One region of the Streptomyces sp. NPDC054796 genome, then DNA from elsewhere that is predicted to be linked to it. Evidence: predicted binding sites of a transcription regulator. Region 1 holds the regulator's gene; the other holds the start of a gene.
The links. The regulator HspR, encoded in region 1, represses chaperone genes until heat shock. The targets are predictions, from matches to a motif close to TTGAGNNNNNNNNNCTCAA.

Region 1 (4,653 bases):
GGGCGAGGACACCGCGGCCATCCGCGAGGCCAGCGAGAAGGTCGCCGCCACCAGCCAGAAGCTGGGCCAGGCGATGTACGCCGACGCGCAGGCAGCGCAGGGCGGCGAAGAGGGTGCCCAGGCGGGTGCCGGTGCCGCGGGCGCGGGTGACGCCAAGGCCGACGGCGACGACGACGTCGTGGACGCCGAGATCGTGGACGACGAGCAGCAGCAGAAGCCCAAGGACGGTGCCGCGTGACGGAGGAGACCCCGGGCTTCGACAAGAAGCCCGACGTCCCCGCCGAAGCAGACGCCGCACAGCCCGAAGACGCTGCGGCGCAGGCCGCCGGTGCCGCCCCCTCCGAGGAGGCGGGCGGCCCGGCGGACCGGGCCGGGGACGTTCACGAGAACGACCAGGACATCCAGGACATGCAGGGACCGGACCTCCAGGACGCCTCGCTCGTGGCTCAGCTCGACCAGACCCGCACCGCGCTCAACGAGCGCACGCAGGATCTCCAGCGGCTCCAGGCGGAGTTCCAGAACTACCGCCGCCGGGTCGACCGCGACCGCGCCGCCGTCAAGGAGGTCGCCGTCGCGAACCTGCTGACGGAGCTCCTTCCCGTGCTCGACGACATCGGCCGGGCCCGGGACCACGGGGAGCTGGTCGGCGGCTTCAAGTCGGTGGCCGAATCGCTGGAGATGGTCGCGGCGAAGATGGGCCTGATGCAGTTCGGCAAGGAGGGCGAGCCCTTCGACCCGACGGTCCACGAGGCGCTCATGCACTCGTATTCGCCGGATGTCACAGAGACGACGTGCGTGCAGATCCTCCAGCCCGGGTACCGAATCGGCGAGCGGACCATCCGTCCGGCGCGGGTCGGCGTGGCCGAGCCGCAGCCCGGCGCCCAGCCGGGGGCACCGGCTTCGCCGAAGGACGGAGAGCCGGCGGACGAAGAGGAGAGCGGTGGCCCGGACGAGGGCTGACCAGGCAGGCCAGGCTGATCGCGGCGGTGAACGGACCGGCGAGCGGGAGGAGGGACGTCGGGGTTGAGTACCAAGGACTTCATCGAGAAGGACTACTACAAGGTCCTCGGCGTCCCCAAGGACGCCACCGAGGCCGAGATCAAGAAGGCGTACCGGAAGCTCGCCCGCGAGAACCATCCGGACGCCAACCGGGGCGACGCCAAGGCCGAGGAGCGGTTCAAGGACGCGTCGGAGGCGTATGACGTCCTCGGCGATCCCAAGCGCCGCAAGGAGTACGACGAGGCGCGCACCCTCTTCGGCAACGGCGGCTTCCGCCCCGGCGGTGCTGGCGGCCCGGGCGGCGGCAGCTTCAACTTCGACCTGAGCGACCTCTTCGGGGCCGGTCAGGCCGGAGGCGGAGCCGGTGGTCCGGGCGGCGCGGGCGGCTTCGGCGGCGGCCTGGGCGATGTCTTCGGCGGCCTGTTCAACCGGAGCGGCGGTGGCACGCGCACGCAGCCGCGCCGTGGCCAGGACATCGAGTCCGAGGTGACGCTCAGCTTCACCGAGGCGGTGGACGGTGCCACGGTCCCGCTGCGGATGTCCTCGTCGGCCGCGTGCAAGGCGTGTGCGGGCACGGGCGACAAGAACGGCAGCCCCCGCGTCTGCCCCACGTGCGTCGGCACGGGGCAGGTCTCGCGCGGCGGCGGTGGCGGCTTCTCGCTGACGGACCCGTGCGTCGACTGCAAGGGCCGGGGCCTGATCGCCCAGGACCCGTGCGACACGTGCAAGGGCTCGGGCCGGGCGACCAGCTCGCGCACCATGCAGGTCCGCATCCCCGCGGGCGTCTCCGACGGGCAGCGCATCAGGCTGCGCGGCAAGGGGGCCCCCGGTGAGCGCGGCGGGCCCAACGGCGATCTCTATGTGGTGGTCCACGTCGACAAGCACCCCGTCTTCGGGCGCAGGGGCGACAACCTGACCGTGACCGTGCCCGTCACCTTCCCGGAGGCGGCGCTCGGCGGCGAGATCAAGGTGCCCACGCTCGGCGGTCCCCCCGTCACCCTGAAGCTCCCGCCCGGCACCCCGAGCGGGCGCACGATGCGGGCCCGTGGCAAGGGAGCCGTGCGCAAGGACGGGACACGCGGGGATCTGCTGGTCACTATTGAGGTAGCCGTACCGAAGGATCTGAGCGAGAAGGCGAGAGACACCCTGGAGTCTTTCCGCGACGCGACAGCGGGGAAGGATCCGCGGGCGGCGTTGTTCAAGGCCGCGAAGGGAGAGTAGATGTGAACGGCCGAGGTGGACGCAGGAACAACCCTTACGAGCTGACGGACGAGTCGCCGGTCTACGTCATCTCGGTCGCCGCTCAGCTCTCCGGTCTGCATCCGCAGACCCTCCGCCAGTACGACCGCCTCGGCCTGGTCTCTCCCGACCGCACGGCCGGGCGCGGTCGTCGTTACTCCGCGCGTGACATCGAACTCCTCCGCCAGGTGCAGGAGCTGAGCCAGGACGAGGGCATCAACCTCGCGGGCATCAAGCGCATCATCGAGCTGGAGAACCAGGTGACCGCGCTCCAGGCGCGGGTCGCCGAACTCCAGCAGGCGGTGGAGGGCGCGGCGGCGGCGATGCAGCAGCGCGAGGCGCAGGTCCACGCGTCGTACCGCCGCGATCTGGTGCCGTACCAGGACGTCCACCAGTCCAGCGCGCTCGTGGTGTGGCGGCCGAAGAAGCGCCGGGACTGACGCGGCGGGACTGACGCGCCGGGACTGACGCGGGCCGCCGCGAGGGACAACCACACAGGACAGTCGCAGAGCAGGACCGGACGAAAGGGCCGGGGCCGGGCACACGCCTGGCCCCGGCCCTCTGCGTGTGCGTCCCCGTATGCCACCCCGTGCGCATCCCGTCGCAGATGACTGCCGTCACATGAGAACCGGTAGCCCCAACCACACGTAGTGCCCTCTGAGTTCACCCCGGACAACCGCTGGTGAGGCCGTCCGACCGAAGGGGCGAGTGATGTTCAGATCTTTAACCCCCGGGTCTAGATGGACAGTTCACCTTCTTCAAGAGGTTGACATGGTCCGTACCTGCTGTGAACCTGACAACGTTTTCCGCCCCCCACGCTGAGGAGGAACAGGATGCTCCCCCCACGCAGGCTGACCAAGCGCAGGCTGATCGCATCCGCCACTGCCGCCGCGGCCATCGCCACCGGAATCATCGTGACCGGACAGGCCAACGGCCTGCCGGCCAACATGCTTTCGAGCGACAAGGCCGACTCGGCGAACGCTGAGGCCGTGGCGGACACCATTCCGCTCACCCTCAAGAACAACTCAGGACGTGACGAGCCGGTCCACGTCTACGTCATCGGCACCGAACTCGCCTCGGGCACGCAGGGATACGCCGACGAGAGCGGCGCCTTCCACGCCTGGCCGGGCGGGGGCGCGCCGCCCATCCCGGCGCCCGACGCCTCCTTCGAGGGTCCGAAGAACGGCGAGACCAAGACCATCCAGTTGCCGAAGTTCTCCGGCCGGGTCTACTTCTCGTACGGCGACAAGCTGGAGTTCCAGCTCGCCGAGGGCGGCCTCGTGCAGCCCGCCGTGCAGAACGAGAGCGACCCGAACCACGACAAGCTCTTCAACTGGACCGAGTACACGCTCAACGACTCCGGTCTGTGGCTCAACTCCACCCAGGTGGACATGTTCTCCGCGCCGTACTCCGTGGGCCTGACCTCGGGCGACGGCTCCACCAAGGAGACCGGCAAGCTCAAGCCGGGCGGCTACAAGGCCGTCATCGACGGGCTCAAGGAGCAGGGCGGCGGCTGGGAGAACCTGGTCCAGACCCGCGAGGACGGCACCCCACTGCGCGTCCTGGCTCCCGGCCACGCCACCGGCAACGGCTCCCTGCCGGGCGATGTGCTGGACGACTACATCAATCGCGTCTGGGAGAAGTACCAGAGCGAGACGCTCACCGTCACTCCGTTCAAGGAGGAGCCGGACACCAAGTTCACCGGCAAGGTCAACGGCGACAAGATGGACTTCACCGACGGCTCGGGCCAGGTCGTGACCTCCTTCGAGAAGCCCGACTCCGACTCGGTCTTCGGCTGCTACAAGAAGCTGGACGCGCCCAACGACAAGGTCCGGGGCCCGATCTCCCGCACCCTGTGCGCCGCGCTCAACCGCGGCACGCTGCTGACCAACAACCAGCAGCCCGACGCGGACAACTCCGGCTTCTACCAGGACGAGGTGACCAACCACTACGCCCGCCTGGTGCACGGCCAGATGGAGGACGGCAAGGCGTACGCCTTCGCCTTTGACGACGTCGGGGCGCAGGAGTCGCTGGTGCACGACGGGGCTCCGAAGGACGCGACGATCTCGCTCGAGCCCTTCGAGTAAGCCGCGGGGCGGGCTGCGGCTCGCTCAGCGGTAACGGTGTGAGGGAGGACCGCCGCCTCGGCAGGAGGCGGCGGTCCTGTCGTGTGCGCCCGTCCCCCGGCCCGCACCGGGGGGCGGGGGACGGGGTGCGGACGGGGCGCGTCAAGCGTGACCCGCGCACCGCACCGGAATACCGCGCGCGTGACCCGACCAGGTGAACGTGAGTGGGCGTTCGGTGCCCCCGGCCAGGAGCGTGGGGGAATGATCTCGATACGTGCGGCCGTAGCCGCCCTCGTGACCACCGCCACCGCCTTCGCCGTCATGGGCGCCTCGGCGCCCACCGTCGCAC
Region 2 (4,653 bases), on a different contig from region 1:
TGGCGAACGGCTGACGGCCGCCCCAGACCCCCCACACACGAAGCGGGTGGCCCTCCCCAAGGGGAGGGCCACCCGTCGTCACCGGCCGCGGCCGTCACACCACGGCCGGAGTCCTTCGGCGCGGACCGGACCGGGCCCGCACAGCACCCGCACCCGCGTCCGCGCCCGCGTCACGCCGCCACCGGCACCTCCGCGACCCCCGCGCCCGCCTCCGCCGGGGTCAGCGCCAGTTCCAGCACCCGGCGCACGTCCGAGACGGGGTGGACGTCGAGGCCGTCCAGCACCTCCTCGGGGACGTCGTCCAGATCGGGCTCGTTCCGCTTCGGGATGATGACCGTGGTCACCCCTGCCCGGTGCGCCGCCAGCAGCTTCTGCTTGACGCCGCCGACGGGCAGCACCCGCCCCGTCAGCGAGACCTCACCGGTCATCGCCACGTCAGGACGCACCTGGCGCCCGCTCAGCAGCGAGGCCAGCGCCGTCGTCATGGTGACGCCCGCGCTCGGGCCGTCCTTGGGGACGGCGCCCGCCGGGACGTGCAGGTGGATGCCGCGCTCCTTCAGATCGCCGACGGGCAGCTCCAGCTCGGCGCCCCGCGAGCGCAGGTAGGAGAGCGCGATGTGCGCGGACTCCTTCATCACGTCGCCGAGCTGCCCCGTCAGGGTCAGGCCCGAGGCGCCGGTCTCCGGGTCCGCGAGGGACGCCTCGACGAACAGGACGTCTCCGCCCGCGCCCGTGACCGCGAGACCCGTCGCCACGCCGGGCACCGCTGTGCGGCGCTCGGCCGGGTCCTGCGCGGACTCGGGCGTGTGGCGGGGCCGCCCGATCAGCTCGCGCAGCGCGTCGGCGCCGACGGTGAGCGGCAGCTCCTGCTCGCCCAGCTCGTGCTGGGCCGCCACCTTGCGCAGGACGCGGGAGACGGCGCGCTCCAGGTTCCGCACGCCCGCCTCGCGGGTGTACTCGCCCGCGAGCCTGCGCAGTGCCTCGTCGTCGATGCCGACCTCGTCAGCGGCCAGGCCCGCGCGCTCCAGTTGCCTGGGCAGCAGGTGGTCGCGGGCGATGGTGACCTTCTCGTCCTCGGTGTACCCGTCGAGCTGGACGACCTCCATGCGGTCGAGCAGCGCCTCGGGGATGGCCTCCAGGACGTTGGCCGTGGCGAGGAAGACCACGTCCGAGAGGTCCAGCTCGACCTCCAGGTAGTGGTCGCGGAAGGTGTGGTTCTGGGCGGGGTCCAGGACCTCCAGCAGGGCCGCCGCGGGGTCGCCGCGGAAGTCGGAGCCGACCTTGTCGACCTCGTCGAGGAGGACGACCGGGTTCATGGAGCCGGCCTCCTTGACGGCCCGGACGATACGCCCCGGGAGTGCGCCCACGTAGGTGCGGCGGTGGCCGCGGATCTCGGCCTCGTCGCGGACGCCGCCGAGCGCGACCCGGACGAACTTGCGTCCCATGGCGCGCGCGACGGACTCGCCGAGCGAGGTCTTGCCGACGCCGGGCGGGCCGACGAGGGCGAGCACCGCTCCCCCGCGCCGTCCGCCGACGACGCCGAGCCCGCGTTCGTCGCGCCTCTTGCGCACCGCGAGGTACTCGGTGATGCGCTCCTTCACGTCCTGGAGCCCCGCGTGGTCCTCGTCCAGGACGCGCTGGGCGCCGGTGATGTCGTAGGCGTCCTCGGTGCGCTCGTTCCAGGGCAGTTCCAGGACGGTGTCGAGCCAGGTGCGGATCCAGCTTCCCTCGGGGGACTGGTCGCTGGAGCGCTCCAGCTTGTCGACCTCCTTGAGCGCTGCCTTCTGCACGTCGTCCGGGAGTTCGGCGGCCTCGACGCGGGCGCGGTAGTCCTCGCCCTCGTCCTCCGGGTCGCCGTTCAGTTCGGCCAGCTCCTTGCGGACGGCCTCCATCTGGCGGCGCAGCAGGAACTCGCGCTGCTGCTTGTCGACGCCTTCCTGGACGTCCTTGGCGATGGACTCGGCCACGTCCTGCTCGGCGAGGTGTTCGCGGAGCGCCTCGGTGGCGAGGCGGAGCCGTTCGACGGGCTCCGTGGTCTCCAGGAGCTTGATCTTCTGGTCCGTGGTGAGGAACGGGGAGTATCCGGCGTTGTCGGCCAGCGCGCCCACGTCCTCGATCTGCTGCACGCGGTCCACGACCTGCCAGGCGCCGCGCTTGCGGAGCCAGTCGGTGGCCAGCGCCTTGTACTCCTTCATCAGCTCGGCGACCTGGCCCGGCACGGGGTCCGGCGCGGCCTCCTCGGCCTCGGTGCCCTCGACCCAGAGCGCTGCGCCGGGCCCCGTCGTGCCGGAGCCGATGCGGACGCGGCGCAGGCCGCGGATGAGGGCGCCGGGGTCGCCGTCGGCGAGGCGGCCGACCTGTTCGACGCGGCCGAGCACGCCGGTGTCCGCGTAGTTTCCGTCGACGCGCGGGACGAGCAGCACCCGTGGCTTCTCGCCCCGGGGCGCGGCTGCCTGTGCGGCCTCCACGGCGGCCCGTACGTCGCTGTCGGACAGGTCCAGGGGCACGACCATGCCCGGCAGCACGACCTCGTCATCGAGGGGCAGCACCGGCAGGGTGAGCGTTGCGGACGTCGAAGCCATGATCTCTCCCTCGGCAGGCAAGTTGAGCTATGTGGACTCAATGCACTGGGAGGTGCGGATGTTCCCGCCCCGGAGGCGTGTTCGCTGTGAGCAAACGCCCCGCCGGCTCCCGGGCCCCGTCCCGCTCCGCACCGCCCCCGGTCAACACGGCGCCCCGCCGTGGGCTTCCCACCTCCCGGAGGCGCCCGTGAACCACCCGCGCGAGCCCGCACGCCGCTGCGAGGATGGCGCCCATGCCGTTCCCGAGCCCTCACCCCGACACCACCACAGGACCCGTCGTCCTGGACCGTCGCGAAGGCCCCTACGGGGAGGTCGTCCTGCGGCGGCACGGCGAGCTGCTCCAGATCATCGCCAACGGGTGCTTCCTCATGGACACCTCCGACGGCCGCTCCGAGCGCCTGCTCGTGCGCGCCGCGCTGGACCGCCTGGACCGTCTCGCCCCTGGCGCGGACGCGCCTGCGCTGCTGATCGGCGGCCTGGGCGTGGGCTTCTCGCTGGCCGAGGCGGCGGCGGCGCGGGGGGGGGGGCGCGCCCCGGGGGTCGCGGGGGGGGGGGGGGTGACCGCGGGGCCCGGGGGGGCCGGCCCCGTGGGGGGGGCCCGGGGGGGGGCGGGGCCCCCCCCGCGGGGGGTGGCCCCCCACGACGACCTGCTGTCCCATCTGCGCGCGGCCGCCGGACGCTACGACGCGGTGTGCCTGGACGTGGACAACGGGCCCGGCTGGACCGTCACCGAGGACAACGGCTCCCTCTACGCGCCGTCCGGGCTCGCGCTGTGCAGCGAGGCGCTGCGGCCCGGCGGAGTGCTGGCCGTCTGGTCGGCCCAGCCCTCCCCCACATTCGACGACACATTGCGGAATGCCGGATTCACAAGGGTCCGTACCGAAGAGATCAGCGTCGCCCGAGGCGTCCCCGACGTGGTCCACTTCGCAACCAAACCGGCGTAGCCGCAGCCCACACGAGGCCCTTACGCTGCTGCCAGCACGCACACGAACAAGCCACAACACACCGCGGCGCAACGCAGGGGCGGGGCCGAATGGACCAGAAGAACACAACTCAGACACAAGGCAGCACGGCAGCCGCCGCAACCACCCCTGGTGCCCAGCGCCGCATCCTGGTCGTCGAGGACGACCCGACGATCGTGGACGCGATCGCCATGAGGCTGCGCGCCGAGGGCTTCCAGGTGCAGACGGCGGGCGACGGGCCCGCCGCCGTGGACACGGCGGAGGCATGGCAGCCGGACCTCATCGTCCTCGACGTGATGCTGCCGGGCTTCGACGGGCTGGAGGTCTGCCGCAGGGTGCAGGCCCAGCGCCCGGTGCCGGTGCTCATGCTGACGGCGCGGGACGACGAGACCGACATGCTGGTCGGCCTGGGCGTCGGGGCCGACGACTACATGACCAAACCGTTCTCCATGCGCGAGGTGGCGGCCAGGGTGCACGTACTGCTGCGCCGCGTCGAGCGGGCCACCCTCGCCGCGCACACGCCGCGCAGCGGGATACTCCGGCTCGGCGAGCTGGAGATCGACCACGCGCAGCGCCGGGTCCGGGTCACGGGCGAGGACGTGCATCTGACACCGACGGAGTTCGACCTGCTGGTGTGCCTGGCGCACTCGCCGCGCGCGGTGCTCTCGCGGGAGCAGCTGCTCGCCGAGGTGTGGGACTGGGCGGACGCCTCCGGCACGCGCACGGTCGACAGCCACATCAAGGCCCTGCGCAGGAAGATCGGGGCCGAGCGCATCCGTACGGTGCACGGCGTGGGATACGCGCTGGAGACTCCGTCGGCCTCCCCGGCGTCCGCCACCGACGGATCCTGACGGCGACGGCACAGGGGCACTGGGACATGACCGACCTGGCCGGGCTGTCGCGGTCCCTGCGGACCCCCCTCATACGCTTCGCGCGCCGCGTCAGAGCGCGCGTCGAACGCGACTGGGAGGAGAAGTGGGGGCCGCGGTGGGGCCCCGTGGTGCGCCGGGTCTGGGCGCGCGTGTGGGAGTGGCTGAAGCCGCTGGACCCGTACCGCTCGGTGAAGGCCGCGCTGGGCGCGCTGGTGATCGTCTCCGTGGTGATCACGA

Region 2: a site for HspR is predicted at 2,605-2,623, ahead of lon (endopeptidase La). Genes of this name have one in related genera too.

The regions. Positions count from the first base shown of each region.
Region 1 is NZ_JBSHAO010000031.1:52,169-56,821, forward strand. Features, by position in the region: gene dnaK (molecular chaperone DnaK) at 1-238, shown strand, start outside; gene grpE (nucleotide exchange factor GrpE) at 235-960, shown strand; gene dnaJ (molecular chaperone DnaJ) at 1,024-2,220, shown strand; gene ACWGJ2_RS24460 (heat shock protein transcriptional repressor HspR) at 2,223-2,678, shown strand; gene ACWGJ2_RS24465 (glycoside hydrolase family 64 protein) at 3,072-4,325, shown strand; gene ACWGJ2_RS24470 (trypsin-like serine peptidase) at 4,566-4,653, shown strand, end outside.
Region 2 is NZ_JBSHAO010000008.1:174,878-179,530, reverse strand. Features, by position in the region: gene ACWGJ2_RS09690 (lysozyme) at 1-14, shown strand, start outside; gene lon (endopeptidase La) at 171-2,582, opposite strand; gene ACWGJ2_RS09680 (spermidine synthase) at 2,816-3,526, shown strand; gene ACWGJ2_RS09675 (response regulator transcription factor) at 3,616-4,395, shown strand; gene ACWGJ2_RS09670 (ATP-binding protein) at 4,422-4,653, shown strand, end outside.